Regions from separate parts of the Oceanobacter sp. ABM4_470 genome, predicted to be linked through region 1. Evidence: predicted binding sites of a transcription regulator. Region 1 holds the regulator's gene; each other region holds the start of a gene.

The links. Region 1 encodes PhoB, which activates phosphate uptake and scavenging genes when phosphate is short. Its sites were predicted from a motif close to TGTCATANNNNTGTCANA; they were not measured.
Region 2: a site for PhoB is predicted at 5,399-5,416, ahead of ACXADJ_RS08350 (Na/Pi symporter). Genes of this name have one in related genera too.
Region 3: a site for PhoB is predicted at 4,941-4,958, ahead of ACXADJ_RS02020 (alkaline phosphatase). Genes of this name have one in related genera too.

What each region holds. Positions count from the first base shown of each region.
Region 1 covers NZ_JBSWTR010000001.1:3,339,682-3,349,829, reverse strand. Annotated here, with positions in the region: gene ACXADJ_RS14755 (response regulator) at 1-498, shown strand, start outside; gene phoR (phosphate regulon sensor histidine kinase PhoR) at 479-1,798, opposite strand; gene phoB (phosphate regulon transcriptional regulator PhoB) at 1,805-2,503, opposite strand; gene ubiA (4-hydroxybenzoate octaprenyltransferase) at 2,650-3,537, opposite strand; gene ACXADJ_RS14735 (chorismate--pyruvate lyase family protein) at 3,588-4,163, opposite strand; gene ACXADJ_RS14730 (HU family DNA-binding protein) at 4,546-4,818, shown strand; gene ACXADJ_RS14725 (DUF1415 domain-containing protein) at 4,828-5,379, shown strand; gene ACXADJ_RS14720 (HDOD domain-containing protein) at 5,433-6,827, opposite strand; partial or broken gene recG (ATP-dependent DNA helicase RecG) at 7,084-9,161, opposite strand; gene ACXADJ_RS14710 (hydrogen peroxide-inducible genes activator) at 9,193-10,092, opposite strand.
Region 2 covers NZ_JBSWTR010000001.1:1,910,370-1,920,517, forward strand. Annotated here, with positions in the region: gene ACXADJ_RS08325 (acyl-CoA thioesterase) at 132-557, shown strand; gene trhO (oxygen-dependent tRNA uridine(34) hydroxylase TrhO) at 846-1,868, shown strand; gene ACXADJ_RS08335 (hypothetical protein) at 2,003-2,257, opposite strand; gene ACXADJ_RS08340 (vWA domain-containing protein) at 3,073-4,254, opposite strand; gene ACXADJ_RS08345 (AAA family ATPase) at 4,272-5,117, opposite strand; gene ACXADJ_RS08350 (Na/Pi symporter) at 5,476-6,648, shown strand; gene ACXADJ_RS08355 (hypothetical protein) at 6,660-6,878, shown strand; gene ACXADJ_RS08360 (mechanosensitive ion channel family protein) at 6,971-8,284, opposite strand; gene ACXADJ_RS08365 (DctP family TRAP transporter solute-binding subunit) at 8,434-9,417, opposite strand; gene flgL (flagellar hook-associated protein FlgL) at 9,637-10,148, opposite strand, start outside.
Region 3 covers NZ_JBSWTR010000001.1:449,388-459,535, forward strand. Annotated here, with positions in the region: gene ACXADJ_RS02000 (YchJ family protein) at 1-173, shown strand, start outside; gene ACXADJ_RS02005 (hypothetical protein) at 209-490, opposite strand; gene ACXADJ_RS02010 (hypothetical protein) at 512-1,636, shown strand; gene ACXADJ_RS02015 (alkaline phosphatase) at 1,740-3,314, opposite strand; gene ACXADJ_RS02020 (alkaline phosphatase) at 3,316-4,863, opposite strand; gene ACXADJ_RS02025 (D-alanyl-D-alanine carboxypeptidase family protein) at 5,202-6,341, shown strand; gene ACXADJ_RS02030 (YbeD family protein) at 6,346-6,648, shown strand; gene lipB (lipoyl(octanoyl) transferase LipB) at 6,649-7,290, shown strand; gene lipA (lipoyl synthase) at 7,390-8,412, shown strand; gene ACXADJ_RS02045 (HP1242/YdcH family protein) at 8,509-8,760, opposite strand; gene trxC (thioredoxin TrxC) at 8,853-9,284, opposite strand; gene dsbD (protein-disulfide reductase DsbD) at 9,395-10,148, opposite strand, start outside.

The sequences.
Region 1 (10,148 bases):
CGGCCGGTGAAAACCTCTGAACAGAAGGTTGCCGGGGACATGGGCGGTGCGTCGGTCTTGATGGGCGGTAGTGCCAGCCCGGCTAAACCTTCAGCGCCTGCCAAGGCTCAGCCTGCTGCCGGGTCGCCGCTGCTGGCCGGACAACCGGCTGCGGCGGCAGAGAAAAAGCCCAAGGGTGGTGGCAAGGCGATGGGACTTGCAGTGGTGCGGTTTGCGTCCGGTGGCGAAGCCAAGCTGGTGATCAAGGACATGAACCTGATTGAGCTGCTGGGGGTCTTCAAGCGCAGCGGTGAGGTGCCGGGGTTGTTGGAACAGGTGGTGATTGATATCACCGATGACCAGCAAGAGGTGATTGCACGGATTAACGGCTTTGTGCGGATGTTGCAAGCACAGGAGCCGCATCCGGATGCCGAAACCATTCAGATCCGCATCCGGATTGTCGATGACGACCCCGAAAAAATGGACGCCCTGTCGCGCTTTATTGCTCGTTGTCGCTAGTCGCGTCAGCGACGCCGTCGGTCATACGCTTCAGCGGGAACACACAGCTGAAGGTACTGCCTTTGCCTTCCTCACTTTCGATCTTCAGCTCGCCCTGGTGGTGCAGCAGCACGTGTTTGACGATGGCCAGTCCAAGACCGGTACCGCCGGTTTCAATGCTACGGCTGGGGTCGGCGCGGTAAAAACGTTCGGTCAGGCGCGGCACGTGGTGTGCGGCAATGCCAATACCGTTGTCTTTTACGCTCATACAGCCGCCATGTCGGGTTTGGCGCCATTCAATGTTGATGGAGCCACCGTCCGGGGTGTATTTCACCGCGTTGAACACCAGATTTGAGAAGGCACTGCGAATCTCGTTGTAGTTGCCGGTCAAGCGCTGCTTGTCGGCATGCACCAGATTGACCTGATGGCGACCATTGCTGAGCGCTCGGGCATCGGTTTCGATCGATTGCAGCATGGCTTCGACGTCGATGCTTTGTTCATCCTTGGCCTGGCTGGTTTCCAGCTGCGACAGCATCAGCAAATCCTTGATCAGGTTGCCCATACGGTGACTCTGGCTGTTCATCTGTTGCAGCATGCGGGCCCAGCGCGGAGGCAGCATGTCGGCGCCCATTTGCATGGTTTCGACATAGCCGGAAATCACCGTCAGTGGGGTGCGCAGTTCGTGGCTGACGTTGGCAACGAAGTCCTTGCGCATTTGTTCCAGCTGTTTCAGGCGGGTGATGTCGTGTACCAGAATCAAGCGGTCACGGCGGCCAAACAGGGTGATGTTGAACTGCAACGACAGTTGCGGGTTTACCGGCGATTTGATCACCAGCGGTTCGCGGTAGTCGGCTTGTTCAAAGTAGGATTTGAATTCCGGCGTACGGATCAGGTTGGTGATCGGCTGGCCGAGGTCGACCGGATGGCGCAAGCCCAGATAGCCTTCAGCGGCCTGATTCCAGAATTCCAGCGCCCCGGTGGAGTCGACCATCATCACGGCGTCTTTTAAGGCCGCCGTAGAGTCCTGAATACGGTTGATCACGCCTTGCAGTTGCTGCTGGTTTTTAATGCTGCGTTGCTGCAAACGCTGGGTCTGGGTAAAGACGGAGCCCCAGATCCCGAGGGTTCGGGGCAATAAGGAGCTTTGTCCATCTTCAAGCCATTGGTTAAGGCGGTAGAGCTGTAACCAGTGCCAGCCAATATAGCCAGCCAGTACGGCGCAAATGCCGATGAAGGGGTTGTCGAGGTAGTAACCCAGCGCCACGCCCATTACCAACAGGTAAAACACGCGACGCAACTCCCTGCGCCAAATTGGATTCATTGAATATCAGGCAACTTTTGTAGAGAAACGATAGCCGGTGCCACGAACGGTTTGAATCATATGTTCATGGGCTTCACCCAGCGCCTTGCGCAGTCGACGAATATGAACATCCACGGTGCGCTCTTCGACGTAAACGTTACCGCCCCAGACCTGATCAAGCAACTGTGCACGTGAATAGGCACGTTCCTGGTGGGTCATAAAGAATTGCAACAGGCGGTATTCGGTCGGGCCGATGTCGAGCGGCTTGTCGAACGAGGTCACGCGGTGGCAAACCGGGTCCAGCAGCAGGCCGCTGACTTCAATCGGTTCTTCGATACCCTGTGGGGTTGAACGGCGAAGTACGGCTTTCAGGCGCGCAACCAGTTCACGAGGGGAGAAAGGTTTGGTGATGTAATCGTCGGCACCGGCTTCCAGCCCCTGAACCTTGTTGTCTTCCTCGCCTTTGGCGGTCAGCATGATGATCGGCAACTCGGCGGTGCGATCTTCACGCTTCAGACGACGGGCAAATTCTACTCCGCTGGTGCCAGGCAGCATCCAGTCGAGCAGAATCAGGTCGGGTTTGCGGTCGATAATTTGTGCATGGGCTTCCTGAGCGTTAGCCGCTTCCATGCATTCGTAACCGGCCATTTCAAGGGCCACGGCGATCATTTCACGAATCGGTGCTTCATCGTCTACGATCAAGACGCTTTTGCCAGCTTTAGTCATAGGTTGCTCGTCACAAAATTGTCACACAATATTAATAGGCGGCTTGTATTACACTGGCCTTGTGTTACAGCGGTGTGACATTGTCAGCGACTCGTCAAAAGCCGGTCGACAGCGCCATTCGCGGGCGGCCTGGCCAAAGCCCGGGCTTAGCGCAGGGCATAGCCCGCAATCAATCCTGCCAACATCATCACGCCATACCAATGCGCCAGTCGAAACTGACGGAAACAGCCCATGCGATCGCGGCTGCGGATGTTGATGATTTGCCAGGCCATGAAGCCGCCAGCGGCCAGCCAGCAAAGCCAGTAGCTCCAGTGTAGTTGCAGTTGGCTGCCAACGGAAAACAGGCATAAGTGCGCCACGGCGTAGAGGGTGGCGATAATCGTCACATCCATGTCGCCAAACAGGATGGCGGTGCTTTTAACGCCAATCTTCAAGTCGTCATCACGGTCGACCATGGCATAGATGGTGTCGTAGCCCACCGTCCAGCTCAGTTTGGCAATAAAGATTAACCAGCAGATGGTGGTCAGTTGATTGGCTTCGGCGGCAAACGCCATCGGAATCGCCCACGAAAATGCCGCTCCCAGAAACACCTGTGGCAGGTAGGTGTGACGTTTCATAAACGGATACAGGGCCGCCAGCGCCACGCCACCAAATGACAGCCAGATGGTCAGGCTGTTGGTGAACAACACCAGTACAAACGACGTCAGACAGAGTACAGCAAAGCCGATCAGCGCCTGTTTTTCAGTCAGTCGGCCCTGGGTCAGTGGCCGGTCTTTGGTGCGTTTGACGTGGCGGTCTATTTCACGGTCGGCGTAGTCGTTGATCACACAGCCGGCGGAGCGCATCAGGAACACGCCCAGCGTGAAAATAATCAGGTTGGCCAGCGTTGGCACCCCTTCAGCGGCAATCCACAAGGCCCAAAAGGTAGGCCACAGCAGCAGATAGGAGCCCACCGGTTTGTCGAACCGTGTGATCTGAACCCATTGGTGCCAGTCTGGCCAGACTCGATCGAGGGTTTGGGTCAACGGCTTCATATCGGGGTCCTTACTGTGGTGCGGGTCGAAATCGGGTTGGCGCGCGGCCTTCAGGGCTGGCCGCTGAGCAGGTTACTGGCAAATGCCTCGCTGACCAACAGTTTGCTGGTGCCAATGTGAAACACCGAACGGCGGCACCAGGGGCTGGTGATCAGGTCTTGCAGGCGGCCGCTGGCGCTTTTGTGCTTCGGCAGGCAGCAAAACCGCATCGGCTGGCGTTGCAGCTGTGGATGGCGAAACAGGAAGCTGCCCAGTGAGCGGTTACCCAGACGGCGTACCGGGTTGCCCAATTGGCGCAAATAGCGCATCGGAATAACGGTACGTGCCTCAACCTGCAAGTCGTCATCAAGCAGCAACAGCACCTCCCGAATCCACACAGGGGCTCTGGTGGGTAAGCCCAGGTCGCGGCTTTCGATCGGACTGGCACGTCCCTGACGCTCGCTGACGAGTGTGACGCTGAACTGGCGTTGATCCATTCGGGACAGTCTCAAGGTCAGTGATCCGGTGTCGGTCAGCCAGCGCCGCTGGGATGCCGGTAATGGCAGCGCGGCGCTGCGGTGCAGGCCGCTCCACGGCGGAGCGGGTGTGAAAAAGGGGCGCGCTTGGCAGGCAATCGGGGAAATCATGGCGGCGGAGCATGCGCCAAATCACAAATACTGGCAAGAGTCGGGCTTTCTTCCATTGATTTTCGCCGATTTCGACAGTAGCTTAGGCGGCCGGTCCCAGTAACCATGCGGCTCAGGCTACAATTTGGGCAATGCTGGCTTGAAACGGCAATTTGTTTTATTCAGCCGCTGGGCGAGGATATGGTGTAGCCCTGTTGACCCGGTCAGCGTCATCGACCGGCTTTTGCCACGGGTTGATCGGTTTTGTCGGGATCAGATCCGACGGCATTTACGAGCTTTTGTGATTTCTACAGAACCTTGTGGACGGTCGGGGCTCACAGGTGTGCCTTTATTTTTAAAATCGGGTTGGTATAACCCGTATCTTTCATAGAGAGGATATTTCATGCGTAAACCAGAATTGGCAGCGGCCATTGCAGAGAAAACTGACCTGAGCAAGGAAAAAGCGTCTGAAGTGATCACTGTGATCACTGACCGCATCGCTCAGGCTCTGGCTGAAGGCGACAACGTAAGCCTGATCGGTTTCGGTACTTTCGAAGTACGTAACCGCGCTGAGCGTCAGGGTAAAAACCCACAGACTGGTGCTGCTATCACCATTCCTGCTGCCAAAGTACCTGCTTTCAAGCCAGGTAAAGGTCTGAAAGACGCTGTTCAATAAGCAACAGTGATGACAGCCGAAGCATTAACCCATCTTTGGGTTTCCCGGCTGGTGGTGGGCGAGGGACTCTGTCCTTTCGCCCATCCGGTTATGCCGCAACTGGCCATTCGGGTCAGTGACTCTTCCGATCTGAACCAGATCACCAAAGAATTCATGGATCTGTTGGCCGAAGTGGTCGATGCCGATCCCGCCGAACTTCCGACCGCCTTGTTTGTGGTACCTCATGCCTTACAGGACTTTGACGAGTACTGGAACTGGGCCATGATTTGCGACGAGTTGTTGCAGCAAATGGGCCACGAAGGGGTGATTCAGCTGGCGACCTTTCATCCGCAATATTGCTTTGAAGGCGAAGCGCCGGAAGATCCGAGCAATTTCACCAATCGTTCTCCTTACCCTATGTTGCACCTGATTCGGGAAGACGACATGGAGCAGGCTCTGGCGTCGGTAAGCCACCCGGAGCGGATTCCCGAGCGTAACCAACGCCACTTGCGGCGGATGGGCCTGGACGGCTTGCTGGAACTGATTCCCGAGCTGAAGCACTCGGACATCTTTCGTCCCTGACGGCCGTCAGGGCGTTTGAAGACAGCGCTCTGATACCGCGGATGGTCGGGCTGTCAGGAAGACAGCGCCGTGACCATATCAGCCAACTCTCCCACGTGTTCAATCAGCTCATCGGCGACTTCGTCGACGGTTTCCTGCGTTAAACCCAGTGCGTCCAGTACGTTGGGATCAAGCGCCTCGATCGGGCCGTCGCCGTAGCCACGCTGGCGCAGTGCCCGGGTGGTGACGTACAGCAGCTGGGCATAGTTGTCGTGGTCGCCACAGTAGAACGGGTTGTGTTGCTGACGAATGGCCATTACGGCCTCCGCGGGCAAATTCCACTGGCCCAGCAGCAGGCTGGCCATCTGTTCCCGGCACAGCCCCAACAAATGCCGTTCAATGTAGAAACGGTTGATGTGGGGGTTGGCTTCAATATGACGGTTGATCAGCGAAAACTGCGGCGGAAATACCTGACCTAACACCAGATAGCCAAAGTTGTGCAGCAAGCCGCACAGGTAGGCCAAGCCGCTGTCCGGCTTTTTCTTGCCCTTGATCTTGCGGGTCAATTCGCTGGCCAGTGCCGCGCCCATCACCGCTTGTTGCCAGAATGGCGTGTAGCCGTGTGGGCCTTCTCTTGGCACGCTCAGCGTGCGGCCCAGAGCAAGCCCCAGTGACAGGTTCATCACCAGATCAAACCCCAGCACTCGCAGCACGGCTTCTTCCACCGTGTTGATGTTGCCGCGTGAACGGTAGTAGGGCGAGCGGGCCCAGCTCATCACCTGGGCGGCAATCGATGGGTCGACTTCAATGGTGCGCGCCAGAGTGACGGTATCGGCGTCGGGGTCGACCCGCAATTCAATGATCTTGCGGGCGGTTTCCGGCAGCGGTGGCAGGTCGAGGGTGTCTTGCAGGCGCTGCTGAATACGCAGTGGGGTAAATTGCTCCACCGCCGCGTGGACATCTTCTTGATCGGCGCTGGTGTCGTTGTGCAGCACATCGATTTGCAGGGCGGCGGTGTAGTTGCCAATTTGTGAGCTGGCGGTCAGTGCCCGGAACTGGTCGGTTGGCATGCTCAGGTGCTGGTCGCCATGGCCGGTTTGGATAAACAGCTCGGAATACTCCAGCAAGCTGCGGTCTACCAGGCTGTCGAGTCGGGTCAGCTGCGGCAGTGCCGGAAAATCATCCAGCCCTAACTGGCGTTTCAGCTGTGCCAGTTCTTCTGGTGGTACGGCGCTGAACTGACGGCCGGTCTGGTGGGAAATCAGGTTGAGGTCGAGCATGCGGTTGGCAGGAATCACCACCTGTACCTTGCTCGCGCTGTCCTTGAGAAAAATAACCTTGGCGTAATTGCCTGGGGTAGTGCCGAATCCGGTTTCGATCATCGTCCGCTCGTTTTGAAAACCATCAGATATCGAGTATTTGACGTTCCATTCGTCCAGAACCTTTTGCACAGAGGCCGGTATTGCCATTACCTACTCCAACATCTCAAATTGTCGTTTGGTGAGGCGCTGAGTCCGTGGAGGCGTGCTGATTGGCAGCAACGGCTGCGGCGTCAGGCTTCCGGAATACTCAGGCTATTAAAAAAATATAGTTCAGCGTGGCAAGGCTGGCGGAAAATTTTGCGCCGATGCGGCGAAACTGGCTTGTTCTGTCAGGCTGGGAGTCGGGAGTGAGCGGGGCGCGCAGCCTCGGGTGTCGGGTGTCGGGTGTCGGGAGAGAACCGGATTACACCCCGGCGAAGCGTTCGGCTTCGCCAAGCCAGCGATCGATCAGTGGATCGACCACCGATGGATGGTTATTCCACAGGTGTGTCGCCATTTCGCGTACCGCTGGCAGCAGCTCGCCATCCCGTTGTAAATCGGCCACCCGCAAGGTTTGCAGGCCGGTCTGGCGAGTGCCCAGTACCTCGCCGGGGCCTCGAATCATCAAGTCCTGTTCGGCAATGTAGAAACCGTCCTGGCTGTCGCGCATCACTTGCAGGCGCTGTTTGCCGGTCATTGATAGCGGTGTTTTGTACAACAGCACGCAATGGCTGGCGACCGAGCCCCGGCCAACGCGGCCGCGCAGTTGGTGCAGCTGTGCCAATCCCAGTCGCTCCGGGTTTTCAATCACCATCAAACTGGCGTTAGGTACATCAACGCCTACTTCAATCACGGTGGTGGCCACCAGTAAATCGAGTTCGTGGGCCTTGAATTGCGCCATGATGGCGGCTTTTTCCTGTGCCTTGAGGCGGCCATGGACCAGACCAATCCGCAAGTTCGGCAGTTGTTCGGTGAGTTCGGCAGCGGTGTTTTCAGCGGCCTGGCATTGCAGTGCTTCGCTTTCTTCAATCAGGGTACACACCCAGTACGCCTGGGCGCCGCCCTGACAGGCACTGGCCACCCGGTAGATCACTTCTTCGCGGCGGTTGTCCGATACTGCGACGGTCTGGATCGGGCTGCGTCCGGGGGGAGCTCATCAATGATGGAGGTATCAAGGTCGGCGTAGGCGCTCATCGCCAGCGTCCGTGGAATCGGCGTAGCAGTCATAATCAGCTGGTGGGGTGACTGGCCATTGAGGTTGCCCTTTTCCTTCAGCGACAGTCGCTGGTGGACGCCAAAACGGTGTTGCTCGTCGATGATCACCAGCCCCAGCTGCTGGAACTTTACTTCGTCCTGAAACAGCGCATGGGTGCCAATCACCAGTTGGGCATCGCCGCTGGCGATGGCCTGTAAGGATTCATTACGGGCTTTGCCGCGGGTCTTGCCCCCCAGCCAGCCGGTTTTGATGCCCAGTGGCTCGAACCAGCGGGTCATATTGATAAAGTGCTGCTCGGCAAGAATTTCGGTGGGTGCCATCAAGGCTACCTGAAAACCGCTTTCCAGCGCCTGGCAAGCGGCCATGGCGGCGACCAGGGTTTTACCGGAGCCGACGTCCCCTTGCACCAGCCGCAACATGGGCACTGGCTTGCTGAGATCGTTGAGAATCTCTCCGGTGACCCGCTGCTGGGCGTTGGTGGGGGTAAATGGCAGTGCGGCGACCAGCTGTTGTTTCAGTGTGCCTGAGGGGGTCATCACGGGGGCGCCGTCTTGTTGTGCCTTCGAGCGCAGCCGATGCATCGACAGCTGATGAGCCAGCAGCTCTTCCAGAATCAATCGGCGTTGGGCGGTGTGGCTGCCGTTCAACAGTTGTTCCAATTGCACGTCGGCGGGTGGCTGATGCAAAAACAGCAGTGCTTGCTTGAGCGTCGGCAAGTGCCATTCGGCCAGCCATTGAGGCGGCAGCAGGTCGTTGAGCGGTACGCTGTCGTCGCGCAGAAACTCCAGCGCCTGTTCCATTAGCAGCCGCAGTCGCTGTTGGCTGATGCCTTCGGTGGCGGGATAGACCGGCGTCAGGCGCGCTTCGGGCAGTTCTTCCGACGCATCGTCCAGTAGCTGGTATTCCGGGTGGTACAGCTCCAGCCCGCTGGCACCCCGACGGGCTTCGCCATAGCAGCGCACCAACGCGCCTTTGCGGAACTGGTTTTTCTGTTTGGCGTTGAAATGATAGAAACGAAGGCTGATTACACCGCTGTGGTCGGCCAGTTTCACCAGCATCGAGCGACGCTTGCCAAACAGCACGTCGGCGCTGCGCACTTCGCCCTGAATCACCGCGGGCTGCTGGTGTTGCAGGCTGCCGATCATCTGAATGCGGCTGCGGTCTTCATAGCGAAATGGCAGGTGAAACAGCAGCTCCGCCAGCGACTCAATATTGAGGCGCTGGAGCTGCTCCTTGAGCTTGGGCCCGACGCCCTTGAGGCGGGTCAGATCCAGTTGCGGGTCCATGGCGATACGGCGTTCCCGGGGCGTTGGCCGCTTAGCGGCTGATGCTGCACTGACGGGCAGTTTCGATCAGCAGGTCGACCGCCTGACCGCGTGGGAAGCTGGCGCGCCACGCCAGAGCCACGGTACGGAATGGCTGTGGATTGGTGAACGGACGGGTGATCACCAGATTGCGATCCAGATTGCTGATGGCGGATTCCGGCAGCACGGTAATGCCCAAACCGGACGCCACCATGTGCTTGAGGGTTTCCAGCGAGCTGCCTTCCAGCACGCTGCCCAAGCGGGTGTGGTGCTTGCGGCTCAGGGCCGGGCAGTGCTCGAACACCTGATCGCGGAAACAGTGGCCTTCACCCAGCATCAGCAGGTCTTCATCGGCCAGTTGTTCGGGCTCGATGGTTTCCTGATTCTTCCACGGGTGGTTCTTTGGCAGCACCACCACAAAGTTTTCATCGTACAGCGGCCGTGTCAGTACATCGGGTTCGTTGAACGGCAGTGCCACAATGATGGCATCGAGGTCGCCGTCGCGCAGTTGGCGGCGCAGGGTGCCGGTGTAGTTCTCTTTCAGGTACAGCGGCATGGATGGCGCGCGCTGGTGGATTTGTGGCACCAGATGCGGGAACAGGTACGGCCCGATGGTGAAAATAGCACCAATTTTCAGCGGTGAGCTGAGCTGGTCCTTGCCGGCACTGGCCAGCTCGCGGATGGAGCGGGCTTCTTCCAGTACCCGTTGGGCCTGGGCGACGATGCGTTCGCCCAATGGGGTCACCGACACCGAACTTTTGCTGCGCTCGAAAATCGCAATATCCAGCTCATTTTCGAGTTTCTTGATGGCAACACTCAGGGTAGGCTGGCTGACAAAGCACTTTTCCGCCGCGCGGCCAAAATGCTTTTCCTGAGACAGGGTTACGATGTATTTCAGTTCGGTCAAGGTCATAATTGGTTGCCTTCATAGCGATGAAGAATTTGATTTAGTTTACCTATCATTGGCCT
Region 2 (10,148 bases), 1.4 Mb from region 1:
TTATATTGCGCCAAACGCGACAGGCCGGTTTTCCCCGCTACTGTCGCACTCAACCGGAAACCAATATCCGGCGATCTATCTTGAGCACACTGAGAGCGATCTCACCGAGAGCAACCAGACCGAGAAAATCTATGAACGAAACCACCCGCGGCCGTCTGACCACCCGCACCATTGCCATGCCCAGCGATACCAACCCGGCCGGAGATATTTTCGGTGGCTGGGTACTGTCCCAAATGGACATTGCTGCCGGGATTTGCGCCGGCCAACGCGCCCAAGGCCGAGTTGTCACCGTGGCAGTCGACAGCATGAGCTTCATTCGCGCGGTTAAAGTGGGTGACATTCTGGGGGTCTACACCGAAGTTGCCCAGGTCGGCCGCACCTCGATGCAAATTCATGTGGAAGCCTGGGTCCGTCGTGGCCGTATTGGTCACCGTGAAAAAGTGACCGAAGCCCTGTTCAAATTTGTATCCATCGATGACGAGGGCGTACCAACGCCCATTCCGGCCGAAGATGAACTGCCGCAGTACGTGTTGAACAACAATAACTGTGAGTTCTGATCAACGTATTCTGACCAGTGGGCCAACGTATCAACCGGTGCGTTGGCGCTACTGTTCTCTGCTCTATCCGTACCCGCTTTGCCCACTTTCGCTGCTTTCACCACCTTCCCCCTTTAGCCCTTACTCTCCTCTCTCTGCCTGCTGCAACCGGTAGTAGTCTCTTATTGCTCTGTATTTTTCGGCGATGAGCTCCGGTTTGGGGTTTTACAGTGGTTTTTGTATACTCCGCGCCCTCTTAACCCCCACGATCAAACGCACCGGTTTTACGTTCCGGGAAAGCGAGGAAATATGACTCAGAACACCGCTAATCCGTCTGCTGCACAGGGCGAGCAAATTGTTGTTTGCGCCATGTACAAATTTGTCACGCTGGACAACTTTGAAGCGCTGCGCCAACCACTGCTGGATACCATGCTGGCGCTCGACGTTAAAGGCACCTTGCTGCTGGCCAACGAAGGCATCAATGGCACCGTTGCCGGCACCCGCGCAGGCATCGACGGTTTGCTGGGCTACTTGCGCAAGGATGAGCGTTTGGCCGATATCGGCTACAAGGAATCCTACGACGACGAACAGCCGTTCTACCGCACCAAGGTCAAGCTGAAGAAAGAGATCGTCACCATGGGCGTGGAAGGCATTGATCCAAAGCGTGTCGTGGGCACTTACGTTAAGCCAAAAGACTGGAACGCGCTGATTTCAGACCCGGATGTGGTACTGGTGGATACCCGCAACGATTACGAAGTGGGCATTGGCACGTTCAAGGGCGCCATCGACCCGAACACCAAAACCTTCCGTGAGTTTCCACAGTACGTGAAGGAAAACCTCGATCCGCAGAAGAACAAGAAAGTCGCCATGTTCTGTACCGGCGGTATCCGTTGTGAAAAATCCACCGCGTACCTGAAGGAACAGGGCTTCGACGAGGTCTACCACCTCGAGGGCGGCATTCTTAAATACTTGGAAGAAGTGCCGGAAGAAGAAACCCTGTGGGAAGGCGAATGCTTTGTGTTTGACAACCGGGTGACCGTTAACCACAAGTTGGAAAAAGGCGAGTACGACCAGTGCCACGCCTGTCGTCGCCCGATTACCGAAGAAGACAAGCAGTCCGAGCACTACGTTCAGGGCATCAGCTGCCATCATTGCATCGACGAATACTCCGAAGAGCAGCGCGAGCGTTTCCGTCAGCGCGAACAGCAAATGCAATTGGCACGGGAGCGTGGCGAAGACCACCTGGGTAACGACTTGCAGGACGTGATTCAGAAACGTCGGGCGGAAAAGAAGGCTTTCAAGGAAGCCCAGCGTAAAACTGACGCCAAGTGATCTGATCTACGGCTGAAAACGAATCACGCCGAAAACCGATCAGTCTAAAAACCGCCCCTAAAAACAAAAGGCGCAACAGTTCTCTGTTGCGCCTTTTGTTTTTCTTTGGCTGTTGAAATGAGCAGCCGACTGCTTCAGTTCAACTGGTGCGCCAGATCGTTCAACCGAGCGCGTGTCTGCTGCGCCTTGGCGTTGGCTTTTTGCCAATGAGGCACATGGCTTTCGGTGTCGTGCAGAATCTCTTCGAATTCATGGTCCAGCTGATGCAGCTGCTGCTCCAGCGGGCCATGCACCACATCGAGAACCTCGTGCACTTGCCGCAACTCACGGGCGAGCGCCTGGCACGTCAGCTTGAAAACTTCTTCCTGACTCATTTGCATCAATTCCATCGGTCACCTCCTGACATCACTTGCATCGCCGCTGCAAACGGGTAGAGATTGCCTTAAAAGGGGACATCTATTTAATCCGGTGCTCACTCTGGGCTACCGGGTGGTTTCGAATCACGAAGCCGACTTGCAGGCCTGACGGGTCAAGTCAAAAGTCGGCGACACAGAGTCGAGATCATCCGGCAGCCCCCGCAGGGCGCGGCGGGTTGCCGCTGCCCAGTACTGTGTTGACGAACTTGGAAAGACTCGGCCGGACAGGTACGTCATTCCACTGCGTTCGTCGCCTTGCACTGAACAACGGCAACACTCGCGCAGAGCCGTGCAGGATTAAATAGATGTCCCCAAAAGGCACGGACAATTCGATACTATCCAGTTGCGACCACAGGAACCGTGAACTGTTTCAGAATTAATGACTGACTGTTTTTAATCGGCCAGGCATCTGACAATGACGTCAAAGCAATCTGACAGCATGTGTCGCGCCCAATGAAAATGACAAAGCGGCAGCGTTTTCTCACAAACGCAGTGGGTTATTCAAAGATTTCTGGGGACCCTCTGAATAACTCGGTGCCCGCTCTGGATGACAAGGCGAAGCTGAATCACGAAGCTGATTTGCAGGCCTGGCGGGTCAAGTCAAAAATCAGCGACACAGAGTCAGCAATGCCCTGTCATCCCCGCAGGGCGCGTCCTGCTGGCCGCCAGAACGGTGTTGGCGAACTTGGAAAGGACTCGTCATTCCGCTGCATTCGCCGCCTTGTTCTGACAACCAGCTGGACTCGCGCAGAGCTGTGCAGAGCTGTGCAGAGTTATTCAGAGGGTCCCTAGCGCTGCAACTCACGAATGGCCTGGGTAAGGCCGTCGACCGTCAGCGGATACATACGGTCTTCCATCAGCTGGCGAATCATACCCAATGACCCTCCCGGCCCCCACCAATGGTGCGGTGTCGGGTTCAGCCAGGCGACGTGGGGGAACTGGTCGGTCACGCGCTGCAACCACACGGCACCCGCCTCCTCGTTGTAGTGCTCGACACTGCCGCCAATATGAGTCACTTCGTAGGGCGCCATGGTGGCATCCCCCACAAAGATGATTTTGTAATCGGGGCCGTATTTATGCAGCACGTCCCAGGTGTTGAGGCGTTCCTGATAGCGGCGGTGGTTGTCCTTCCAGACAAACTCGTACAAGCAATTATGAAAGTAGAAGCACTCCATGTGCTTGAACTCCGCCCGTGCAGCCGAGAACAGCTCTTCACAGGCTTTGACGTGTTCATCCATCGAACCGCCAATGTCGAAAAACAACAGCACCTTGACGGCATTATGGCGCTCAGGCACCAGCTTCAAATCCAGATATCCGGCATTGCGGGCGGTTGAGCGAATGGTGTCATCCAGGTCGAGCTGATCCGCAGCACCCTGACGGGCAAACTGCCGCAAACGCCGCAGCGCCACCTTGATATTACGAATGCCCAATTCGACGTTGTCGTCGAGGTTGCGGTAATTGCGCTGTTCCCACACCTTCACCGCCTTTTTATGGCGGCTATGACCCTGTTCAATACGAATGCCTTCGGGATTGTAGCCATGGGCCCCAAAGGGTGAAGTGCCTCCGGTACCAATATTCTTGCTGCCGCCCTGATGGCGCTTGGTCTGGTTTTCCAGCCGCTCGCGCAAGGCTTCCATGATTTTCTCAAGGCTGCCCAATCCTTCAATCTCGGCTTTTTCAGCCTCCGACAGAATCTTCTCTACTTCCTTGCGTAGCCAGTCTTCCGGCAGGTTCAGCTCTTCCAACTTGCCCTGCCAGCTTTCAAGGCCAGCAAAGTAAGCGGCGAACGCACGGTCAAAACGGTCGAAGTATTTCTCATCCTTGACCAGACACACCCGGGTTAACTGATAAAACTGTTCCTGATCCGCGAACGCCAGGTTGTGCTTGAGGGCATTGATCAGATCCAGATATTCCCGGATAGAAACCGGCACACCGGCAGCACGAACGATTTGAAAGAAATCAATCAACATAGCAACAGGCCCTGGCGTTAACCGCGACGGCGACTCATAAAGGCCAGTTTTTCCAGCAGCATAACGTCTTGTTCATTTTTGATCAGAGCGCCATGTAACGGTGGAATGGCATCGGTGCCCTTTTTACCCTGCAAGGCGTCCAGACCAATGTCATCGGCCATCAGCAGTTTCAGCCAGTCAATCATTTCCGAGGTGGATGGCTTTTTCTTCAGGCCGGGCACCTTGCGAAGATCGAAGAAGACCTCCAGCGCGGCACTGACCAGTTCCTGCTTGATGTTATCGAAATGCACGTCGACGATTTTTTGCAGGGTATCGCGGTCCGGAAAATCGATGTAATGGAAGAAGCAACGACGCAGGAAAGCATCCGGCAACTCTTTTTCATTGTTACTGGTAATCAGAATGATGGGACGATGCTTGGCCACCACCCGTTCGCTGGTTTCGTAAACAAAGAACTCCATCTTGTCGAGCTCCAGCAACAGGTCGTTGGGGAACTCGATGTCGGCCTTGTCAATTTCATCAATCAGCAGTACCACCGGCTTATCAGCTTCAAAGGCCTGCCAGAGTTTGCCCTTATTGATATAATTGCTGATGTCATTTACGCCTTCCACACCCAATTGAGAGTCTCGCAGGCGTGATACCGCATCGTATTCATACAGGCCCTGGTGAGCGCGGGTGGTGCTTTTGATGTGCCACTGAATCAGGTCGGTATCCAGCGCATTGGCCAACTGCTCTGCCAGCATGGTTTTGCCCGTGCCAGGCTCGCCTTTAAGCAACAGTGGTTTTTGCAAAGTGATGGCGGCATTCACAGCCATTTGAAGTTCAGGAGTGGCGATGTAGTCGTCAGTACCGGTAAAGCGAGCCATAGCAGAGTCCGAGTGATAAGTGGGTGTTGCTGATCAGGTGTCGCCACACAGTATAAAAGCATCACCCTTCAACAGAAACACTCATATTCCAGTTTGGAAATAAAATAGAGCGCGGCTCATTAGCAATGGTTTGAGTGATGACAAGAAACTGAACTGTCAGTTTTGGCAACGTTTATGTACCATCGCGCTGCCGATGAGATCTTCATCACAAAAGCTCAAATTAGAGCCAAAATTGAAATATTTCAGTTTTATGAAGACTTTATGACAGTCAAAGCTGTCGCTGTAACAAAACTGTAATATTTCTCGGAGACCATCCGCGCACTTTATTTCAGACCTTCAATCTACGAGTAATTTCGTTATGAATGAAACTACAGCAACTGCAGCGTCCGTCGCTGTTGAGCAAACACCCAAGGCGAACTGGATCAACTGGCTGAAAATTGCCGGCCTGGTGTATTTGCTGCTGGTCGCCGTATCTACCATTGGTAGTGGCTTTAAATTGGCGTCTGGCGACCATGCCAAGGAATTGTTTGAGTTTGCCAGCAACCCGTTGACTGGCTTGATTGTCGGTACTGTTGCTACTGCCCTGATTCAATCGTCCAGTACGGTTACTTCGATCATTGTTGGCCTGGTTGCCGGTGGCCTGCCGGTACAAATTGCCATTCCGATGATCATGGGCGCCAACATTGGCACCACCATCACTAACACCATTGTGAGCCTGGGCCACGTGCGTCAGGGTGCTGAATTCCGCCGCGCCTTCTCTGCGGCCACCGTGCATGACTTCTTCAACCTGCTGGCGGTGATGATCTTCCTGCCGCTGGAAATCATGTTCGGCTTCCTCGAAAAAATCGGTGCGTCGGTATCCTCCATGCTGGTAGGCGCTGACTCCATGTCGATGAAAGGTCTGAACTTCATCAAGCCACTGGTTAAGCCACCGGTAAGCTTTATTAAAGGCCACTCCGAATCGCTGATGGGCGACACCGCCGGCGGTATCGTCATGGTGGTTCTGGGCATCGCCCTGATCTTTGTCGTCATCACCCTGATCGGCAAGCTGCTGAAAGCCCTGCTGGTGGGGAAAGCGAAAGAAATCCTTCACTCTGCCGTTGGTCGTGGCCCGGTTTCCGGCATTGCATCCGGCACCCTGATTACTGTTCTGGTTCAGTCCAGCTCCACCACCACCAGCCTGATCGTGCCGTTGGCCGGCAGCGGTGTGTTCACCCTGCGTCAAATCTTCCCGTTCACCCTGGGCGCCAATATTGGTACCACGGTAACGGCCTTGCTGGCCGCCACAGCAGTAACCGGCCCCAATGCAGTATTCGCTCTTCAAGTGGCCCTGGTGCACCTGACCTTTAACCTGATGTCTGTGGTATTTATTTACAGCATCCCGTTCTTGCGTAATATTCCATTGTTCGCTGCAGAAAAACTGGCTGACGCTGCGGTTGAAAACAAGCTGTACGCAGGCGGCTACATTCTGCTGGTGTTCTTCATCGCCCCACTGGTGCTGATTGGCGGCAGTCAGGCGCTGGGTCTGTAAGGAGTAGGTCCATGTACGAAAGCAAAGCTGAACTGGAAAACAAGATCGCCAATCTGGAAGCCCGCTTGGTTGATTTGAAAGATCGTCTGGCTCGTATCGAGCAGACAGAACAACACGATGCAGTGGAACATGTCGATGAGTACATGGAAGTGCTGGATCGTGAATTTGCCAGCTTGCGTGAATACTGGCCTGTGGCTCTGCAAGAACTGCAAAAGCTGTTCAAGAAGTAACAGAGCCGGTTTCAGAGTCTGCTGAAACAGACAAAAACGCCCGCAATCTTGCGGGCGTTTTTGTGTCTGCCGTGTGGCTTAAGCTCTACCCCCTAACGGCCATTCGAGCTACTGCCATCAACACTACTCTCCCCATCTGAATTACCGTTTTCTGTGGCCACATCCTGTTGCTGACTGGCATACGCCATTGCCTGCTTCTGACGGTCGCTCAGGGCTTCGGGTTTTGGCTCTGATTTTGACTCTGGTATTGGCCCGGGCTTTGTTTCGGGACCGGACTCAGACTCTGCCACAGCGGCTGAAGGCTTACGGGACAGCATCAAGGTGTCGATGTCCACCTGCTCCTGAGAAAGGTTCAGTGCCCGAATTGGATACGGAATGGTGATGCCCTCTTCGCCGTAACGACGGTGCAGTTTTTTCACAAATTCTGATTTCAGTACAAAGCTGTCGGCGTATTCCAGAGCCCGTAGCACCACGGTGAAATTGATGCTGGAGTCGCCAAAGGTGTGGTACATCACCATCGGCTCAAACTCCGACTGACCACCTTCGATGTCTTTTAAAATGGCTCTGGCAACTTCCAGCGTCACCTGTTCAACCTGCTCCAGGTCAGAGTCGTAGTGAACCCCCACTTCCACCAGCACCGATAGTTCCTTCGCCGGGTAGTCGTAGTTCAGGACCTTGGATTCCGAGATTCGGCTGTTGGGCAGCACCACGGTGTTGTTTTGCAGCATTTTCACCCAGGTAGAACGCCAACCGATTTTTTGCACATAGCCCATTTCGCCGGATTCCAGCTGAATAAAATCGCCCACCTTGAACGGCTTGTCGACCAGCAGTTGAACCCCGGAGAAGAAGTTTTCCAAAGTCGGTTGTAACGCCAGCGCAACGGCCAACGAGGTGATCCCCAACGAGGCGATAATAGGAGTGACGGAAATGCCCAGCGTGCCCAGCAACACCAGCAAGCCAAGGCTGAATATGAGCCCTCGAACCAGTCCCCGTGCCAACCCCTGACTGTTGTACAAAATGGGGGAACGACGGGTGTAATGATCCAGCGTGCCAACCGATAGCCGGTCGAAAAAGACGATGATGGCGAACACCAGCAGGATTTTGGCGATCACGCTGGCAATCAAATCGAAGTTCTTGCCGCTGAGGTCAAAGTGCTCGAACAGGCGCTCCAACACCACCAGATGAAAACCAATAATCACAATGGTGAGCGGCAAGCCCAGCGCCCGCATGAACAACGAGTCGAAGAACCATTTGGTTTTGTCGGTGACTTTTGCCAGCCGCGCCAGCAACAGGGTTTTCAGCCCCAGAAACACAATCAGGGACGCTAACGAAATTCCCGCGGCAATGACCCAGGTGGGCAGATTCAAATCCGCCATGTAACTGGCCAGCTGGTCCAGTCCTTCCATATCAGACTCCGGTTGGAAGTGAATGTGTCACTTCAAAGAGTCGTTACAGGCAGGATTGTTCAACCGGATTGGGGAGTTTGTGAGGTGCAGATGCCCGGGGCCTTCAGCCCCGGGCATCTCAGAAGGGTTGTTACTGCGGGAATGGCTAATTACTGGTTATACGACTTGGCTGCCAGAATCAGGTCCGGGCCAATTTCATTGGCAAACTGTTGCCATACGGGTGCCATCGCCAGTTCCCACGCGGCGCGTTCCTGATCACTCAGGGTCACAATTTCACTGGTGCCAGAATCAATCACCGATTGGCGGTTTGCGTCGTTGTTGGTCGCAGCCACCTGGTTACCAAAGGTAATGGATTCCGCCATAATCTGGTCCAGTTCAACACGAATGTCCGCTGGCAGGTTCTGCCAGAATTCCGCAGAGGTAATCACCATGTAGTCCAGCAAGCCGTGGTTGCTTTCGGTGATGTACTTCTGGTGGCGATGCAGGTGGGCACTGTAAATGTTCGACCAGGTGTTCTCCTGACCATTCACCTTACCCCGTGCCAGCATATTGAAGACATCCGGGAAGGCGGCTTTCACCCCTTCCGCACCCAGCACTTCAAACTGCGCCTTGATCACTTCGGAAGACATGATGCGGAAACGTTTGCCATTGGCGTCTTCCGGTACTCGCAACGGGTCATTGGCCGACATTTGTTTCATGCCGTTGTGCAGGTAGCCAAGGCCCAATACACCTTGGTCAACGGTGGCTTGCAGCAGCGCCTTGCCCTGCGGGGAATTCTGGAAGCGGTCCACTGCGGCCATGTCCTTGAACAGGAACGGCAGGTCGAACACCTGCAGTTTTGGCGTCAGACGCTTGAGCTTGGACAATGCAGGGGCAGCCAGTTCCAGCTTGCCTTCCTGCAACGCAGACACTACCTCGGAGTCCAGGTACATCAGCGAGCGGGGGTAAATTTTGACTTCCACACGCCCTTTCAGGCGTTCTTCCACCAGCTTTTTGAAGTGTTTGGCCATCTGGCCCTTTGGCGCTTTGCCAGACACTGTGTGGGAAAAGCGAATCTGGATGGGATCAGCGTGTACCGTAACGGCACACAGAGAGACAATAACCGACGTCAGCACGGCAATAGCCAGCTTCATAGGAGACTCCTGATTATTATTAGAATTATTTTTTATTCAGGGGGCCAAGTGTCTGACTTTGGTCGTAATACAGCAAGTACTTTTAGCGAAAAATGGTACGAATGCACTGTTAAACAGTTACATCCGTAATTCAATCTCTCTCTTTTGGTGCTTTCCCCTTAAAATGGGTGGAAAACCACCCACCATTTCATTGGGAAACTGGCCCGATTTTTGGCCAGATTACAGTTTGTTAAACAGACTCAGATTACTGATCACGGTGTAGCTTTGCTGTGCGGCTTCCAGCAAGGTCGACTCCAACGTCATTCGGCTGACCGCCTCAGCCAGGTCAGCATCCCGCAAATCCGACAGTGCCTCCTGATTGGCCAGTTTCATGTCCGCCGTCATCAGTTCGGTGTTTTCAATGGTGTTCAGACGCGCACCAATTTTACTTTGGGTGCTGGATACCACCGCCAAAGCGGCATCGAGGTTGTTGAGCGTATCTTCGATCAGATTATCGAGTGTCGCCTGATCCTCAGAGCCGTTGGTCAGCGTGTTCAATGCCTCAGTAAACCGGAAGATGGTGTCGGTGATGCTTTGCTTGGGGGTCGACTCAGCAATCACCTGATCACCGGGCTCGGGCACGCCGCTGATTTGCAAGGTCACGCCGTTGATGTTCAGTTCGGCCCCTTCGTCGTAGACCTGATTTTCCAAACCATTGATGACTCGGCCGTCCGATGCCCGGGTGACAGTGT
Region 3 (10,148 bases), 2.9 Mb from region 1:
CTTTTCAGGCGGAAGATGGCTGGCACCAGCTGATTGAGCAGTCTCGGTTTGTGAAGCAAGCGGACGGCTGGAAGTACCTGGATGGCCAGCCGCAGTGGCTCAGGCTGCAACCCGGGCGCAACGATGTCTGTCCGTGCGGTTCTGGCGCCAAGTTCAAAAAGTGCTGTGCCTGAGTGGCTCTGCTGGGAATAGTCTAGAGTGCAAAAGCTCAGTGAGTGTCCTGGGAACGGGTCATCCCTTTCAGAACCATTCCCCAGATCATGGCAAATGTTCCCACTGTGGCCACCAGCATCGACAGGTTAATCAACAGAGTGTGGCGGCTGTAATAGCTGGTTAGTTGTATGTCGCCAGATTCACACTGGCCGCTGGCGGGGGAATAGGTTAGCCCCATTTGCTCGCAGTCGGTGATGTGATTAAGGTCGATACTGTAAACAATCAGTAGCAGCACGACTGGCAAGGTAAACGCGATGGTGCCAATACGCAGTAACATGGGATCAATCTTTCCTCTTTTATGACGTCTTGTATCCGGATGGCTCCACTGGGGCTGGTTACTTCGTGGGCCATGTTGTTGTGGGTCATGTTTTTGTGGGGTGTGCTGCTGGCCATGATAGCACCTCTGTTGCATGCCGCGGACGAGCATGCCGGTTCGGCCGTGTCGAACGTTGTGGTTGTCTCAGAGGCGGCCTTTGCGTCGGAAACAGAGAGCGAAAGCAGTGAAGATAAAGTGCCCCGTCAAGAGCTGGCTCCCGAGCTGACCGCTGCTCTGGCGGCGATTCGCCAGCGTTTAAGTGCGCCTGAACTATCTGATACGGATCGTAGCCGACTGTTGTACGCCATGCAGGAGGTCCGCCAGCGTTGGCCTGAAGACTGGAGCATACTGCCGCTGGCGTATCAGTGGGCAGGGCGTTCCATGGCTGCTGCCGAACAGGCGTTTGATGCCGGTCAGCAACGTCAGGTGCAGCAGATTCTGGATCAGGTATGGCAAATGACACCATTGCAGCCCGGCCTTGCGGAGCTTCAACGACGGGTGGATCAGCGGACGCAGTGGGCCGACTATGCAGGCGCAGCCGAGCCTGCTGTAACGACAAGTCTGGCGCTTGGCGCAGGTTTGCCTGAACGTCGTGCGACTGAGAGTGCGATGTTGGCTGAAGACGGTTTGCCGATGCCCGCTGTTATTTCTCCTCTGATCTCCCCTCCGATCTCTTCTCAAGCGTCTGAAGCACTCGTCGACAGGCAAGAGAGTGCCGATACGTTTGCGCCTGATCTGGAACTGGTCGATCTGGCCCTGCTGGACGATGGCATTCATCGCCAGTTTCGCAACCGCAAGCAGGATAATTCACCGGCTTTTGCGCGTTTTACCTTGCCTCAGGATGCCATTGGCGAGCGTCGGGCTACTATCCAAACCGAACTACAGCCAGTGTGTGAAGCCGTGGTTGAAAACGGCGCGTCGGTCATTATTCATGCCGCTAATCAGGATGACTACCGTTGGCTGACGGTGCGGTTGACGCTTTGTATTCGGCGCGTTGATCCGGATTTTCGGTTGCGCCAAAGCTTCCGCCAGACGGCGGCTACCTCTTATATTTCCTTGCATCCGGGCCGCAGTTTCTCACTGCGACCACCCGATGTTTTGGATTGATCTGATCCTCTAATAATCTCTCTGCCATAAAAAACGCCAGCGCGGTATGACCGGGCTGGCGCGAAGTGCCAATTGGAGCCCTTTCTGTGAGGGCTTTGTTCTATCAGTTCTCTGGTGCTTCAGCGGTGATGGCGTAACGCATCAGGTGGTAAATCCAGTGTTGCTCCATGGTGCCACCTAGCAGGTGTGCGAATGGGCCAACGGCATACACGGCAACGTCTTCACCGCCATGGGTTTCAGACTCCAGCGGCACTAACGCCTGTTGCAGGTAATCTTTCGACAGGGCTTCCTGCTCGGTGATGTCCGGCCGCGGCACACTGACAGCACCTGGGCCGTTGCGGTAGTTCATCGAGGTGTAGGTCTGGCCATCTTCCAGTCGGCTCGGCTCTGACAGTGGTTGACCGTGTTCGTTGTTGGTTTTCACCACCCCGTTAATGGGGTTGCCCCGGGTCGGGTAACCCGCCAACGTGAGGGTATGGCTGTGATCCGCGGTGACCAGTAGCAGGGTGTTGCTGAGGTCCAGGTTGTTGATCAGCCAGTCGACCGTCTGGTGCAGCTCTTCGGTTTCTTTCAGGGCGCGATAACCATTGCCAGCGTGGTGGGCGTGGTCAATACGGCCTGCCTCGATCACCAGGCTGAACCCTTGCGGGTTGTTCGAAAGACGCTTTACCGCGGCCTTGGTCATGTCGGTCAGGCTCGGCACGCTATCGTCCCGTTCTTCAACGTAGGGCAGGTGCGATTCGGCAAACAGCCCGAGCCATTCGCCGTCACTCAGGTCGGCCTCCAGAAGTTGTTGGCGGGTGCTTACGTAATGATGGTCCGCCTGCTGTTGCCACTCGTTGGCAAGGTGGCGACCGTCGGCGCGAACGCCGCCATCGGCTTCCGGCACAAACATGCCAAGGCCGCCACCCAGCGCGATGTCGAGGTCGCTGCTGATCAGCTGCGCGGCAATGTCCCGACAGCCATTGGCGATGGCGTCTTCCGGTAGCAGGCTATCGGCTTCCCAGTTGCGTTCCGGGCTGTGCGCATAAGTGACCGCCGGGGTGGCATGGGTCAGGCGGGTAGTGGTGACCACGCCGGTGGCTTTGCCTGCCTGTCGGGCGTCGTTGAACAGGGTGTGCAGCTCGGTGCCGCGGCTACTGACGCAGTTGCTGCGCTCGGCGTCGGCATTGATCGCGATGACGCCGGCGCGGGTTTTGGTGCCAGTCATAATGGCGGTCATGGTGCCGGCGGAATCCGGGGTTTGCAGGTCGGTGTTGTAGGTTTTGACCAACGCCGAGTAAGGCAGGCTTTCAAAGCTCAGGTGGTATTCCTCGCCATCCAGTCCGAGCTGTTGGCCGCTGTAGATTCGACCTGACGTCAGAGATGTGATCCCCATGCCGTCGCCGATCACCAGTACAACATTTTTGGCCATGCCTGTGTTGGCGGCCTGCTGCTGGCGACGGTCGGCCTGTTGCTGGCCATTGTGATACCACTCTCCGGTGCTGGTTGGGCTGGCAACCTGGGTGAGCCCGGACATTAATGGCGTGTTGTCAGTGCGCTGCGCTGAGCCTTGATCCGGTCCTGTGGAGGCACAGCCGCTTAGCAGGGCAACGGTGCAGGCCATCAGTGCCGCCGTCAGGGTGCTGTTTCTCTGACCCTGAGGGCGACGCAATGAGTGGGGGAATAAATACGTCATGTTACAGGTTCTCCCCGGACTGGGCCGCTACCGGCATTTGAGTGGTCAGGTTCAGCGCGCGGCTGGTCAGATGAAAAATGGTGTTTTGTTCCAGCAGGCCACGGAACCATTGGCTGCCTGGCCCTTTGGCGTGCAGGGCAACATCGTCGCTGCCGTGGGTTTCGCTGCTGCGTTGACCCAGTGCTGCCTGGTAGAAGTTTGGATGGCTGCAGTTAATGTCGTTGTGCCAGGGGATTCTTCCCAGCTGGCGCGGCGTATCTGTGGTGGTTTGTTGTGGCGGCAAGGTGCTGGCCCCCATGCCGTTGGCGTAACCCAGGGTGGTGTAAGGGGCGCCGTCGTCGGCTTTGGTGCTGACGCCCTTGTACTTCGCTAACCCGAGAATGTTGTTGCCACGGTCGGGGTAGCCCGCAAACGACAAGGTATGGCTGTGGTCGGCGGTCACCACAATCAGTGTGTCAGCGTCGTTGGTCATGCGGTCGGCAAAGTCGACCGCCCTGGCCATTTCAATGGCGTCGGTCAGGGCACGATAGGCATTGCCGGCGTGGTGGGCGTGGTCAATCCGTGCGCCTTCAATAATCAGCACATAGCCCTGATCACTGCCGCGAGTCTGTTGCTGTAATACCTGCAACGCTGCAAAGGTCATTTCCTGCAGCGACGGCTGGCTGTCATCACGGTCGTTCTCATAAGCCATGTGGCTGTCGGCGAACAGGCCCAGAATCGGGGTTCGGGCGGACATATGGAACAGGTCATTTCGGCTCGCCAGATATTGGCCATCGGGATACTGCCGGGTGAATTGGCTGGTTAAATCCTGATCGGTGCGCACGCCACCAGTGGCCTCCAGCACAAAATTACGGCGACCACCACCGAGGGCGAGGTCGAGGCCGTGGGCGAAACCACGGCTGATCAGCTGGCTGGCAATGTCTTCACAACCATTGGCCAGGGCTTCTTCTGAGAGGTCGCTGTTGGCTTCCCAGTCGCGTTCTGAGGTGTGGGCATAGGTGGCCGCAGGCGTGGCGTGGGTCAGTCGGGCACTGGTAACTACCCCGGTGGCCATGCCCTGTTGGCTGGCGTATTCCAATAGGGTGGTCAGCTCGTGGGCTTGTTGGCCATCGCAGCTGGCGCGCAGTTGTTCGGGGCCTATGCTGAGCATGCCCGCGCGGGTTTTAACGCCGGTGACGATGGCGCTCATGGTGCCAGCGGAGTCGGGCGTTTGCTGGTTGGTGTTGTAGGTTTTGACCAGTGCTGAATAAGGGAAACGCTCAAACGACAGAAAGTTTTCTTCGCCGGACATGCCTTGCTGTTGGCCTTCAAGAATCCGCGCTGCCGTCAGTGTGGTGACGCTCATGCCGTCGCCAAGAAACAGAATCAGGTTGCGGGCGCGGGTAGCCGGGGCTGGCATGGCGAGTCGATTGGCCAGCCAGGCTTCACCTTGCTGATAATCCGGGGTGGCGTAGCCGCCAACGGCATGGGCAGGCAGAGTAATCAGACTACCTGCTGCCAATGAGCCTGCGATCAGCCGGCGAAGGTTACGGATGACAAATCGTTGCATGGAACTTCCGGTCCTATTTGGGTTCAGGTTCAAGGTTGTAATTGGGGCGAGTCTAGGTTGAGCAATCAGCCGTATCCCGTGACAGTTGTGTGACTGCGGGTCTTTCTGGCTCACGAGTCATCTGTCGGTGGTGCTGGCTTGCTGGCCGTTACGAGCTCTCAATTACCAATATTACGGTTGCGTGACCATTCTGTTACAGCGGCGACATGCATTTTGTCATTCGTGGCGGCTCGATCGTTATGAATTATGCCGATGGCGCAGCAGAGCGGCCGCTGCAATATTCCACAGCCGGTGCTACAATGCCCGGCTTTCATTCAACCGGTAACATGTTCAAAGCGATGCGTTTATTTGCCAGTTTGATTTTGATGTTTGGTGCTGCCTGTTCTTCGGCAGCTGTGATTGTGCCAAGTGCTCCTGATCTGGATGCCAAGGCCTATATTCTGATGGACGCTCAGAGTGGCGATATTCTGGTCGAGCATAATGCCGACGAGAAGCTGCCGCCAGCCAGTCTGACCAAGATGCTGACCAGTTACATTGCGGCTCACGAGTTGGAGCAGGGCAATGTCACAGACGACACGCTGGTGCCAATCAGTGTCAAGGCGTGGCGTAAGGGCGGTTCCAAGATGTTCGTGCGCGAGGGCACCGAAGTGCCGCTGATCGATTTGCTGCGCGGCATTATCATTCAGTCCGGCAACGATGCGTCGGTAGCCGTAGCGGAATACTTCGCTGGCTCGGAAGACGCCTTCGCCGAATGGATGAACCAGTACGCCCAGCAAATGGGCATGACCAACAGTCATTTTGTTAACGCCACTGGTTGGCCTGCGGATGATCACTACTCCACGGCCCATGATATTGCCACGCTGGCGTTGCACATCATTAACGATCACCCGGATTACTACGGCCTGTATTCCGAGAAGTACTTTGAATACAACGACATTCGTCAGCCAAACCGCAACAAGCTGCTGTGGCGTGACCCGTCGGTAGATGGTCTGAAAACCGGCCATACCGATGCTGCCGGTTTCTGTCTGGCGGCGTCCGCTGTGCGTGACGACATGCGCCTGATTGCGGTAGTGATGGGTACCCGTAGCGACGCTGCGCGAGCGCAGGAAACCCAAAAGCTGCTGGCGTACGGTTTCCGTTATTACCAGACCCACAAGCTCTACAGCGCCAGCGATGTGCTGGAGCAGCGCAAGGTTTGGTTGGGTGAGCAGGATCAGGTTCAGTTGGGCTTGCAGGAAGATTTGTTCCTGACAATCCCGCGCGGCACGGTCGGTGACCTGAGTGTCGAGCTGCAAACCAATGAATATCTGGAAGCCCCGATTGCTGCTGGCGAAACCATTGGCACTCTGGCCGTCAAGAAAGACGGCGAACTGATTGCCGAGCGTCCTCTGATTGCTGTGAATGCAGTTGAGGAAGCCGGTTTCTTTGGCCGTCTGATGGGCCAGATTCAACTATTCTTCGCGCGTTTGCTGGGGTAACAAAATGGCACTGATTGGCGCAGACGGGAAGCAAGTAGCGGAGCAGGAAGCACCAAAAATTGAATTTCCTTGTGAAAACTACCCGGTCAAGGTGGTTGGCAAGGGTGCGGACGATTTCAAGGACCTGATGCTGGAGATCTTTGAAGTGCATGCACCGGGTTTTGATTATGCCAAGGTGATGGTTCGGGACAGCTCAAAAGGCAATTTCCGCTCGATGACGGTATACATCACTGCGACCGGTGAAGCGCAGCTGAAGGCGCTGCATGAGCAGCTGAAGGGCCATCAACTGGTGCATATGGTTCTGTAAATGGCAACCGCTCGAATTCGTCGCCTTGGGCTGGTGGAATATCAGTCCACTTACGATCAGATGGTCGACTACACCGAAAACCGTGATGAGACATCCCCTGACGAACTGTGGGTATTGCAGCATCCCAAGGTGTTTACCCAGGGGCAAGCTGGCAAGGCCGAGCATGTGCTGATGCCGGGTGATATTCCGGTGGTGCAGACCAATCGCGGTGGTCAGGTGACTTATCATGGTCCCGGCCAGCTTGTGGTGTATCTGTTGCTGGACATCAAACGGCTGGGCATAGGCCCGCGTCAGCTGGTGACTGTAATGGAAGATTCCATCATTGAAGCGCTCAAGCATTTTGGCATTGAGTCTGCCGCCAAACCGGACGCGCCGGGCGTTTACGTTGACGGTCGCAAGATTGCCTCGCTGGGGCTGCGTATCCGCAATGGCAAAACCTTCCACGGACTGGCACTCAACATAGATATGGATCTGGAGCCTTTTCTGCGCATCAACCCATGCGGTTATGCCGGGCTACAGATGACTCAGGTAAAAAATGAGTCGACAGACCCAGAGGCGGCCAGTTGGCAAGCCGTTGCTGAGCAGTTGGAAAAGCAGCTGATCAAGCAATTGGGTTTCGAAACAGCGGAGGTTTGCGCATAATCCGCGCAATTCCGTCCGGAGCTACCGCTCCGTTCTCAAAGTATCCGAATTAGTGTTCGAGCCACAGTGATCCTGAGGTTCGTCAGGCAGGGGTAACCGATGACAGAAAGAAAGCAAAAAACCATTCAGGGTCAAAAGCTCCGTGGTGCCGACAAGGTAGCGCGTATTCCGATCAAGGTAATTCCAACCGAGGAAATGCCGCGTAAACCGGACTGGATTCGGGTCCGTATCCCTGCTACCCCGAAGATTGCTGAAATCAAGGAAAAGCTGCGCAAGCACAAGCTGCACACCGTGTGTGAAGAAGCCAGCTGCCCGAACCTGGGTGAGTGTTTTGGTGGCGGTACCGCAACCTTCATGATCATGGGTGACATCTGTACTCGCCGTTGTCCTTTCTGTGACGTTGGTCATGGTCGTCCGAACCCGCTGGATCTGGATGAGCCGAAGAACCTGGCAATTGCCATTGCCGACATGGGCTTGCGTTACGTGGTGATTACCTCAGTTGATCGTGATGACCTGCGTGATGGCGGTGCCCAGCACTTTGCCAACTGCATCACCGAAACCCGCGAGCGTAGCCCGAACATCCAGATTGAAGTACTGGTGCCGGACTTCCGTGGTCGTATGGAAGTGGCGCTGGATATTCTTGAACAGACTCCGCCAGACGTGTTCAACCACAACCTGGAAACTGTTCCAAGCCTGTACAAGAAGAGCCGTCCGGGCTCTGACTACCAGTGGTCTCTGACGCTGCTGAAAGAGTACAAGGCGCGTCGTCCGGATGTAGTGACCAAATCCGGTCTGATGCTGGGCCTGGGTGAAACCAACGAAGAAGTGATTGAAGTGATGAAGGACATGCGTGCCCATAACATCGATCACATCACGCTGGGTCAGTACTTGCAGCCAAGCCGTGATCATCTGGGGGTGGATCGCTTTGTTACCCCGGAAGAGTTCAAGGAGCTGGGTGATATCGCTAAGCAAATGGGCTTTAGCCGTGTGACTTCTGGCCCAATGGTTCGCTCTTCCTACCATGCGGACGCTCAGGCGGCTGGTGAGGAAGTGACGGGTGTTTGGGAAGGTCACAACAAGAAGAAAGCGGAAAACGCCAATCTGATCGCTACTTCTGGCTGATTGTCAGTTCATGCTGGATTGGACGGTTAGAAAACGGGACTGATGTCCCGTTTTTTATTGGCTGCTACTGGTGAGTGGTGCTGGTCGCTGAAGCGCTCAGGCGGTTGTGGCGGCCTTGCTGAGCATGGCGTACAGCTCATCTTTCAGGGCCACTCGATTTAGCTTCAGTTGTTCCAGTGTCGCGTTTGAGGCTGCCTCTTTTTGCTCCTCGATACGATGCACTTCCTTGTCGATCGCCGTGTATTCGTCAAACAGTTTGGCGAAGTGACGGTTACTGACTTTCAACTCGCTGATTTGCTCGTTGAATTCCGGAAAGTCGTGGTGCAGATCATGTGGTTCAATGCTCATTGAAGCCTCCTGTTCGATTTGCTTTCAGACTATCTTGGACATCTGTTCGACAGCTTGATTCAGGTCACGGCTGCTGATCTTGTCATAAAGCGTCAGGCTTTTTGTAAGGCGGTTGCAATCCACTGTTTCAGCTGAGGTGCGGGCAAGGCGCCGGCCAGCCGGTCTACTTCTTTGCCACCCTTGAACAGAATCAACGTCGGGATGCTGCGAATGGCGTAGCGCTGGCTGACCAGTTGGGCCTTCTCGGTATCGACTTTGGCAAACCTCAGTTGGTGCTGCATATCACCACAAACTTCCTTGAAGATGGGTGCCATCATCTTGCATGGACCGCACCATTCAGCCCAGAAGTCCACCAGTACCGGCAGTTCGTTTTTGTCGATAAAACGCTGGAAGTCGGCGTCGTTCAGTTCGCTCGGTTGGCTGTTGAAGAGTGCCTGTTTGCACTTGCCGCATTGGCCTTGCTGGTTTTGTTTGTCTGCAGGAATGCGATTGATGGCGGCGCAGGATGGACAGGTGTACAGCATGGGATGCTCCATAAATACGATGTATGGAGCTTAAAGTTGGGGTGGGGCGACCCGCTTTCAAGCCACAGCAGGGTTTTGTCAGAGTGGGTCTGGATGGGAATCAAAGCCGCTCAGGGTTGGCTGAGCGGGCTTATGTGTTGCAGGAATTCTGCTTTATTGGCTTCTCCTGCCAGTCGTAATGACGCAAGTTCGGCACCGTTTTCGTAGAACAGAATGGTCGGAGGTCCGAATACTGCCACGCTTTGCAGGAAGGCAATCTGTTCGTCGGTGTTGTCGGTGACATCCAGTTGCACCCAGCGCACGTGCGAAAGCCGCTGTTGCACGTCGGGCTGGGAAAAAATCTCGTCTTCCATCACTTTACAGCTGATACACCAGTCGGCGTATAGATCTAGCATCACTGGCTGCTGGCTGTTGTCGATCAGGCGCTTAACATCCTCGACTGAGTCGGTTTTGAAAAACAGTGACTGCCCGCTGTTTTGTGGGGTATTCCCATATGACTCAAAAGCGGCGTTGCTTCCGGTATAGCTTATGGTATTGCCCAGCGGCTTGAGCGGGTCATGGTTGCCTTGCAGGGCCCCCCATGTAGCCGCTATGCCATAAACCAGTAGCAATACGGCAGCGCCCTTGATGACGCGTTGTTTGCCGCTGGCAGGCTCCAGAGCGCCCAGTGCCACGCCGTAGACGACTGTCAGAACACCCCACAGCAACAGGACGATTGGCCCCGGCAAAATGCGGCTCAGTAGCCAGATGGCGACGCCGAGCAGCAGGATGCCAAAGAACACCTTGATCTGTTCCATCCAGCCGCCAGCTTTTGGCAATATCGAGCCACCCGTCGTACCAAGAACGATCAGCGGCACGCCCATG